Regions from separate parts of the Paenibacillus sp. MT86 genome, predicted to be linked through region 1. Evidence: riboswitches for the same ligand, from Rfam matches in the RefSeq annotation. Region 1 holds a riboswitch; the other holds the start of a gene.
What was found. Region 1 has a riboswitch for cobalamin ahead of AC3RCL_RS03340 (ribonucleoside-diphosphate reductase subunit alpha). Riboswitches for the same ligand answer to the same signal wherever they lie in the genome.
Positions count from the first base shown of each region.

Region 2: it holds a riboswitch for cobalamin, as region 1 does, so the genes downstream of both, AC3RCL_RS25800 (ABC transporter substrate-binding protein) here and AC3RCL_RS03340 (ribonucleoside-diphosphate reductase subunit alpha) in region 1, are expected to answer to the same signal.

Region 1 covers NZ_CM179499.1:772,647-777,071, reverse strand. Annotated here, with positions in the region: gene AC3RCL_RS03355 (dihydrofolate reductase family protein) at 1-527, shown strand, start outside; tRNA gene AC3RCL_RS03350 (tRNA-Thr) at 610-681, opposite strand; gene AC3RCL_RS03345 (MTH1187 family thiamine-binding protein) at 790-1,095, opposite strand; cobalamin riboswitch at 1,465-1,698, shown strand; gene AC3RCL_RS03340 (ribonucleoside-diphosphate reductase subunit alpha) at 1,893-4,226, shown strand.
Region 2 covers NZ_CM179499.1:5,709,931-5,714,355, forward strand. Annotated here, with positions in the region: gene AC3RCL_RS25795 (FecCD family ABC transporter permease) at 1-1,019, opposite strand, end outside; gene AC3RCL_RS25800 (ABC transporter substrate-binding protein) at 1,016-2,020, opposite strand; cobalamin riboswitch at 2,277-2,479, opposite strand; gene AC3RCL_RS25805 (histidine phosphatase family protein) at 2,632-3,438, opposite strand; gene cbiB (adenosylcobinamide-phosphate synthase CbiB) at 3,429-4,406, opposite strand; gene AC3RCL_RS25815 (adenosylcobinamide amidohydrolase) at 4,403-4,425, opposite strand, start outside.

The DNA of each region.
Region 1 (4,425 bases):
TTACTTTGGATGGTTTTATTGAAGGAAAACATGGTGAAGTTGATTGGTGCATTATGGACTCTGAAATGGGGTTTAATCATTTTTTAAATCAAATCGATACCATTTTGTATGGAAGAAAAAGCTATGATTTATGGGGACAATTCACTCCGGAAATTGGACATGCGGATTCTGAAAAAGAGTTTTGGGAATTGGTTCATAGTAAAGAAAAGTATGTGTTTTCCAGGACGCAAAAGGGGACTGATCATAAAGCAATATTCATAAATGATCGCATTCCTGAAGAAGTAAATAAATTAAAGAATCAGCCTGGTAAAGACATCTGGCTGTACGGCGGAGCAAGTCTTATTACGACTTTTATCAATTTGGGACTTGTTGATGAATATCGATTATCCGTTCACCCTGTCGTTTTGGGAGAAGGAAAACCGCTGTTTGTGGATATAAAACAGAGGTTGCATTTAAAAATGGTGAATACAAGAACGTTCTCCTCAGGCGTTGTGCAACTAATTTATCATTTTGATGGGAACGAATAATATTGCGCATTCGCCAACACGTACAAATAACGGCCCGGTTCCCGAATGACGGAAAACCGCGCCGTTATTGACTTTATGAAGATGCTGGTGAAGGGAATTGAACCCCCGACCTACGCATTACGAGTGCGTTGCTCTACCCCTGAGCTACACCAGCACATGTGGTTCGATGATATTCCTCTCGAAACAACAAAAATTATTATAATACTTCGGCAGCAAAATGCAAGTCCTATTCTAACGGGAATATCCACCGAATTTGGCGGCATTACCCGCCTAATTTCTCCTGCACGGATTGGATCTTCTGTTTGCTCGAGGAGACCTGGTCCCTGCGGTCGTCAATTTTAACGGAAGTCGATACGCGCTTTGCCCCGGACAGAAAAGGTGCTTCATGCAAAGCCTCAATCGCCCGCCAGATCATGTTAAGCTCTCCCTCGATGATCGTGCTCATCGATGTCAGCTCATAGGAAATCCCGTCCTGCTGTTTCAATATTCGCTGCATCTCGGCGACATAAGCGCTTAAACTCGTGGTTGCGGTTCCGATCGGAATCACCGTTACCTCTGCTATTGCCATCTGAACAACCTCCCTCGTCATATCTCAATCATGCGATGCTCTTCCATTTTCCAATTCCAATTCCGGATACGGATATCATACCAATTTGGGTCCGCCATATCAAAGCCCTTCAGTTTTAGCTTCACACAAGATATAGTGTATCCTGCCCGCCTCATCCATACGGTAATATCCTATTTTGTCAAAACGAGAATATACGCGGTATCTGTGCAGAAAAGGTCGCATTTGGTCACAATCCAGGAAATCTTATCGCCTTTTGACAGTTTCTTAACTGGCACAATGACCGCTCGTTTGCTATAATTCTTTTTGCGTTCAATTTTAAGAACATGGTTTACAAACACAATATATTGGGTTAAATTAGATTAACAACAACCAAATATAGTGTATATAGGTGCCGGATCAACCCATAAGGCAGTCCGGCTTAATAGGGAAGCATGGTGTAAATCCATCACGGTCCCGCCACTGTAAGGGCTCTTAGGCTGTTCATCATTTTTTTCAGCCATCCTCATACGGCATAGCCGCCGAAGAATCGGATCAAGGTTTTCGGGAGGCACCGCCGGGAGGCAGAAGCCCGAGTCAGAGACCTGCCTATATGCAGCAGACACCAACCTACGGGGCTTTAGGTAAGTGTTCGTTAAACTTGCGTCTGTACATAACATCATGCCCGTTCAAGGGCTTATGTCAAACGTCATTTCCGAATCACAGCGCACGGACATTTTCAAGCCTGCCCGCGGGTTTTAGAAAATGTTTTTTTGATGTCCTTTTTCATATTTCCCCCGAAGAAAGCGAGGAATTTATTCATGCCCCAGCTCGTAGTTAAACCGAACAACCGTCAGCTCGCCTTTGATGAAATTCGCCTCTCCGTCTATGCCGACCGGACTCTGAAAGGATTGGACATGCTCGATAAGGAGCGTCTGCTTCGCGGCGTCAATGCCAAATTGCGCGGTGAGCAGGTTACCGGCGAAGAAATCAGCAGCGCCTTCACGATGTCCGCCCTTGAGCTTGTAACCAAAGAGGAGCCGAATTGGAAGTTTGCAGCTGCGCGTTCGTTTCTGACCTCTTTATATAAAAAAGCGGCTACCAACCGCCGATACAAAGCATACCCGGAAGAACCATACGGTGCCTTCTACCCGCTCATTACGGAGCTTGTGCAAAAAGGCATCTATCGCGAGGACCTTCTGACCAGCTACACCAAAGAACAAATCGAAGAACTCGGCGAATGCATCGATCCAAGCCGCGATCTGCTGTTTGATTACATCGGTCTGTTGACGCTGGCTGAGCGTTACCTGGCAAACGACTTTGACGGTCGCGTTATGGAACTTCCGCAAGAACGCTATATGGTCATCGCGATGTTCCTCATGCATAACGAGCCTGCCGACAAGCGTCTTGACCTTGTCAAGGAAGCCTACTGGGCCATGAGTAACCTGTACATGACGGCGGCTACGCCGACCATGTCCAATGCAGGTAAAAAAGTAGCCGGCCAGCTGTCCAGCTGCTTCATCGATACCGTGGACGACTCCCTGGAAGGAATCTTCGATTCCAATACGGACATCGCCCGTCTCAGCAAAATGGGCGGCGGCATCGGGGTGTACCTCGGCAAAGTCCGCGCACGCGGCTCCGATATCCGCGGACACAAGAACACCAGCTCCGGCGTTATCCCTTGGATTCGCCAGCTGAACAACACCGCTGTTAGCGTGGACCAATTGGGAACTCGTAAAGGTGCCATCGCGGTTTATCTGGATGTGTTCCACAAAGACATCCTGTCCTTCCTGGATCTGAAGCTGAACAACGGCGACGAGCGCATGAGAGCGCATGACGTGTTCCATGGCGTATGCCTGCCCGACCTGTTCATGGAGGCTGTCGAAGCTCGTGAAGAGTGGAGCCTGTTCTGTCCGCATGAAGTGAAGAAAATCATGGGCTGGAAAGACGAGAACGGCCGTCCGCTAGGTCTGGAGGACTTCTATGACCATACTCAAGGCGAAGGCGAATTCCGCCAAAAATACGCGGAAGCCGTAGCGAACCCGCTGCTGCCGCGCATTACGGTACAAGCCATCGACATTATGAAGCGCATCATGAAATCCCAGCTTGAAACGGGTACGCCGTACATGTTCTACCGCGACACGGTCAACCGTGCAAACCCGAACTCGGCTCATGGCATGATCTACTCTTCCAACCTGTGCACGGAGATCATGCAGAACCAATCTCCGACGGTCGTTGAGCAAGAGGAGCTGGTTACGAAAGACGGCCAAACCCGGATCGTGATTTCCAAAATCCCTGGCGATTTCGTTGTCTGCAACCTGAACTCCATCCACTTGGCCCGTGCCGTACCTGCCGGTGTGCTGGAGCGTCTCGTTCCGATCCAGGTTCGCATGCTGGATAACGTCATCGACATTAACAATATTGAAGTTCTGCAAGCTCAATACACCAACAGCCAATATCGCGCGGTCGGTCTCGGCACCTTCGGTCTGCACCACTTGCTGGCGCTGGAAGGCATCCGCTGGGAATCCGACGAAGCCGTTGCCTATAATGACAATCTGTACGAACACATCAACTACCTGCTCGTCAAATCCAGCATGGAGTTGGCCAAGGAAAAAGGCCACTACCCGAAATTCAAAGGCTCCGACTGGGAGAGCGGCGAGTACTTCACGTTCCGCGGTTATACCGACGGCGAGCATGAAGGCAAGTTCGTGACCACCGAACAGTGGCGTGAATTGCAGCAGGAAGTGCAAGCGAACGGCGTCCGTAACGCATGGCTGTTTGCCATCGCGCCGAACGGCTCCACTTCGATCATCGCGGGCTCCACGGCGAGCATCGATCCATTGTACGAACTTCTGTCTTATGAAGAAAAAACCACTTATAAAGTGGCGAACCCTGCTCCGGATCTGTCCGAGAAAACGATCTGGTACTATAAAACGGCTTTCTTGATCGACCAGCATTGGTCCATCAAAATGGCTGCCGCCCGTCAGCGTCACGTTGACCAAGCGCAAAGCTTTAACCTGTACGTCCGCCCTGATATCCGGGCTTCGGAATTCCTGGAGCTGCATCTGCATGCCTGGAAAGCCGGCATCAAATCCACGTACTATGTACGCAGCCGTGCGTTAACGATTGAAGAGTGTGAGTCGTGCGCAAGCTAAGAGTTTAGATAACCTTTTTCGAACCCACCCAAACCCTCCCTTCCAAGGGAGGGCCCCAAGGGCTCTGCCCTCTGGACACCCGCAAGGTGGGTTGGATGTGAATGAGGCGCTTCTTAAGTTGCTTTAGTGGCTAGGAGCGCTTTCTCCCTGCGGGAACGCTGGAATGCGGCGCGGGGACTTCTGAGTTACTTCGTGCGAT
Region 2 (4,425 bases), 2.1 Mb from region 1:
TTGTTCCGGTACAGCAGATAAGCAAAGAACGGAGCGCCTATGAATGCCGTGACCACCCCGAGCGGGATTTCCGTCGGCGCCAAGACGGAGCGTGCTGCCGTATCGCACCAAACCATGAAAATCGCGCCGCCCAGCGCCGACAGGGGAACAATCACGCGGTAATCGGAGCCGGTGATCAGCCGAATCATATGCGGCACTACAAGCCCGACGAACCCGATCACGCCGGAAACCGATACGGCTGCCGCGGCAAGCAGGGTAGCGACGATCAGCACGCTGGTCTTCAGACGATCGACATTCAATCCCATATGAGCGGCCTGCCGTTCCCCGAGCGACAAAATGTTAAGCGCCCGCGACCTGCTCCATAGATATACGAAACCCGCTGCAAAATACGGGAAAAGGATGGCCGTATACGACCATCCGCGCATGCTCAGGCTTCCCATCGTCCAGTACAGGATTTGGTTCACCGTATCTTTGGACATCACCGTCAGAAACGAAACGACGGCGCCCAGAAACGACTGCATCACCACCCCGGACAGGATGAGCCCGTGGATCGGCAGTTTTCCTTGATCCCTTGCCAGCAGCAAAACGGCCCATAGGGTGCCTGCTCCGGTCAGAAACGCTACAACCGGCAGTGTATAACCTCCGGCAAAGGAATATTCCATTCCGAAAAAAATCAGGGATGCCGCGCCAAGCGCAGCACCCGAGGACACACCGAGCGTAAACGGATCCGCCAGCGGATTGCGAAGCACGCCTTGAAAGGCGGCTCCGGCCACCGCCAGGGAGGCTCCAACAAGCATCCCGAGCAGGATCCGCGGCAATCTCACCTTCATCAGGATTTGCTCGGAGGAAGCTTCCCAGCTTGGAACGATGGAATCGCCGATTCCCGGCAGCCGGTGCAGCAGCATCGCTCCAATCTCTCTCACAGGCAGGTGAACGGAGCCGATTCCGAGACTGACAACCAAGGTCAGCAGTAAAAGGATCAGGCCGGCCGCACCGAATCCTGCAAGTTTTTTACTCATGGATTCATCAATTCCGGATAAACGGCCTTCGCCACTTCCATCAGTCCTTGCGTCACGCGCGGGCCCGGACGGCTGAGCAGATTGGCATCCACGGAAATGACCTGATCGTTCTTGATGGCCTCGATCTGATCCCAGCCGCCGCGCTCCTTGATCAGCTGATCCAATGTTTTCTTGGTGGCTTCGTCCACCACATCGTCCGTGTACAGAATAACGTCCGGGTTCGCGGCGATGATGTTCTCCTCGCTGATTTCGAACCAGCCTTCCGCATCGCCTGCTGCATTGACGCCGCCAGCTGCGGTAATGATCTCATCCATGAACTCGCCTTTGCCGACGGTCCATCCCGGAGAGAACTCCACGTACACTTTCTTCTTGTCTTCATCCTTCACGGATTTCACGGCTTCCGTAACGGAAGCCAATTCCTGCTTCATCTGATCGACGACCGCTTTCGCCTCGGCTTGACGGTCCATAATTTGCCCGATCAGCTCGATGTTCTCCATCACCGCATCGATGGTTTTCGGATCGTTGACGAACAGGGTAACGCCAAGCTCGCGCAATTTCTCGGCATTCTGGGCATTCATCGAAGCGGCGAATACCACATCGGCGTCGGCTGCGATGATCGCCTCTTCGTTCACCTGGAACCCGCCCAGTTTAGGCTTGGATTTGGCCGCTTCGGGGTAATCGTCGTTATCGGATACGCCAACGATCTCCTCATCCAGTCCCAATGCAAACAGTTTTTCCGTCTCGGACGGAGTCAGGGACGCAATCTTGGTCGGCGCTTTCTCAAACGTCATTTCAACGCCCGTTGAATCCTTGACGGTCAGCGGATACGTGGTCTTAAGCTCTTCCGCCGAATCCGCCGGCGCTTCGTTATTCTGCTCTTGCTGCTGTGCCGGCGGCGTCGCATCCTTCGGTGCTGCTTCTTCGCCGCCGCAGCCGATCAAGGCCAGGGCCATCAGTATGGCTACCAGAAGTACGGACCATGTTTTGTTTAATGCTTTCATCTCTTGGAATCCCCCTAAACATAATTGAGAACCTGGCGCAGGCGTGTCTAAATTCCTTCGACCGATCCTTAACTGGTAAGAAACGTTCAATCTTCATACCCTAAGAAGCAAAAATCCCCGACTCCTCGATGACAAGGACTCAGGGATTACGTTTGTATCATAAGGACGCCGGGATAACCGTTCAACGATGGCGCCTTAAACTTCCGTCCGCATGGCTCCATGCGTCCGGTAAACGTAATCCTCTCCTCGAAGGACCGTCTTTCATTCGCTGAGGGCAGGTCTCCTGACTTGCAGGTTGTAACGACTTCTCCGCCTTCCCAAGCACTAAAGGCTCAGTGGCATATGGAAAAGTCCCTGCTTCACAGTGGCGGGACCGTGCCGGACTTGCACCGGCTTCCCTATTAACCCGGCAGAAAACAATAACGCCCTCTGTCCGGGACCCTCGCAAATCATATGAATTTATGGATGATAGGCCAAGCATGGTTTCTCTGCACAAGATTATAGGCGATAAACCATCCCCTTACAACTGAAAGTTTCGGGCGTTTCGATTGCGTCATGACACCGATTTAGCCCGTTATCGCCTATTCCGACCGAAATCATACGTTTTCGTTTTATTCGCTTAACCGTACGCCCTGCCAGCTCGCTCCGTCCCATGTCAGCTGCAGCTTGAGAACCTCGCCCGGCATAACCGACGTCGCCCAGAATTCCGTATCCGGCACGGTAGCCGCTGCCATCTCCCGAATAACGCCGCCGTGGGTGACCACAAGCACGTCAACTCCTTCAGCGAGCGTTCCTCGGCCATCATCACCACGCCTGGCCTCTGCCTCTGCCTCTGCCTCTGCCTCTGCCTCTGCCTCTGCCTCTGCCTCTGCCTCTGCCTCTGCCTCTGCCTCTGCCTCTGCCTCTGCCTGCGCAAGGGTATCCGAAGCTTCCTCCATATGCAATATTTCCTTCACATCCAAATGCAATCCCGACAAAAAGGCCTGGACGCGGGAACCGAAAGCTTCCCAGCTCTCCCCGCTGGGCGGCGTAACTTCCGCAGGGTTATCGATCCAGCGCCGGTAGAGGGAATCCGTCTTCAAATCCTCGTAGGTCTTTCCTTCCCAATCCCCGAAATCCAGCTCGCGCAGCCGCGGGTCATATCGTACGCCCGGTATAAACCGGCCCAATGCGTCATCATCAGGAACAGCACCCCTTTTTGAATCCGATAAGATCACATCGAGCGTCTGCCGGCAGCGAAGGAGATCGCTGCAATAGATCCGGACAAAATGCCTGCAACGAAGCTCCTCCCGTAGCGGGAGGAGCTGTTCCCTTCCCTCGGCCAGAATTCCCTGATCCTCATGGCCGAGATAACGGCGCTCCTCGTTCCACAACGTGCGGCCGTGGCGGACCAGATGCAGGATGATCCTCATATCCATAGGCTTCCTCCTGCCGCGGCAGCAAGTCCGAGCACCGCGGTACCCAGCATCGTAAACAAAACCGATACGCCCACAAGCAGACGGTTTGTCACCCGGATATCCTCCGCTTCGAGCGGTCGGTCGGGGTCCCCCATGTAAGCCCGGAACGAGATCACGCCTTGGTACGAATTTTCGCCTCCCAGGCGAATCCCCAGGGCACCGGCAACGGCCGATTCCGGGAAGCCGCTGTTCGGACTGGGATGCTTACGCGCATCTCGTTTAACCATCTTGATCGCTTGTTTCCACTGCAGCGAGAACATCGCCGCCGCGATGGTCAACAGCCCGGCGGTCAGGCGTGCCGGTATCCAATTGGCGAGATCGTCGAGCCGGGCGGAGGCCCAGCCTAAATGCAGGTACTTCTCGTTTTTATAACCGACCATGGAATCCAGCGTATTCACGGCGCGGTAGGCCAACGCAAGCGGCGCCCCTCCGATCAGGGCAAAAAACAGCGGAGCGATGACCGCGTCCACGATATTTTCCGCAACCGTCTCCACCGTCCCCCGCACAATTTCCCGCTCATCCAGATGAGCGGTGTCCCTCCCGACCACCATGCTGAGCGCTTGCCTGGCCTCGGCGATATTCCCGGAACGAAGATGGCCGTAGACCTCCAATCCTGCCTCGCGCAGCCCCTTGATCGCAATCGTAGTCGCAATGAGAACGATCTCCGCACCCCAGGCAAGCCAAGGATGAATCGCTTGGCACAGCTCCAGCAGCAGCCATGCCAGCACGAAGGAGCCGCCGGCCACGATCACCGGCAGCAATATCCCCGCCCGCTTCAGTCCCTGAGCGGAAGTCGTCCGCTGACGAATCCAACCTTCGACCCGGCGGATCGTCTTCCCCATGCCGATAACAGGATGCGGCAGCCATCTTGGATCTCCGATCAGCAGGTCCAGCGCGACCGCCGCCCATATGACCCATACGACGGTCATATCCGATCCTCTCTTTCGG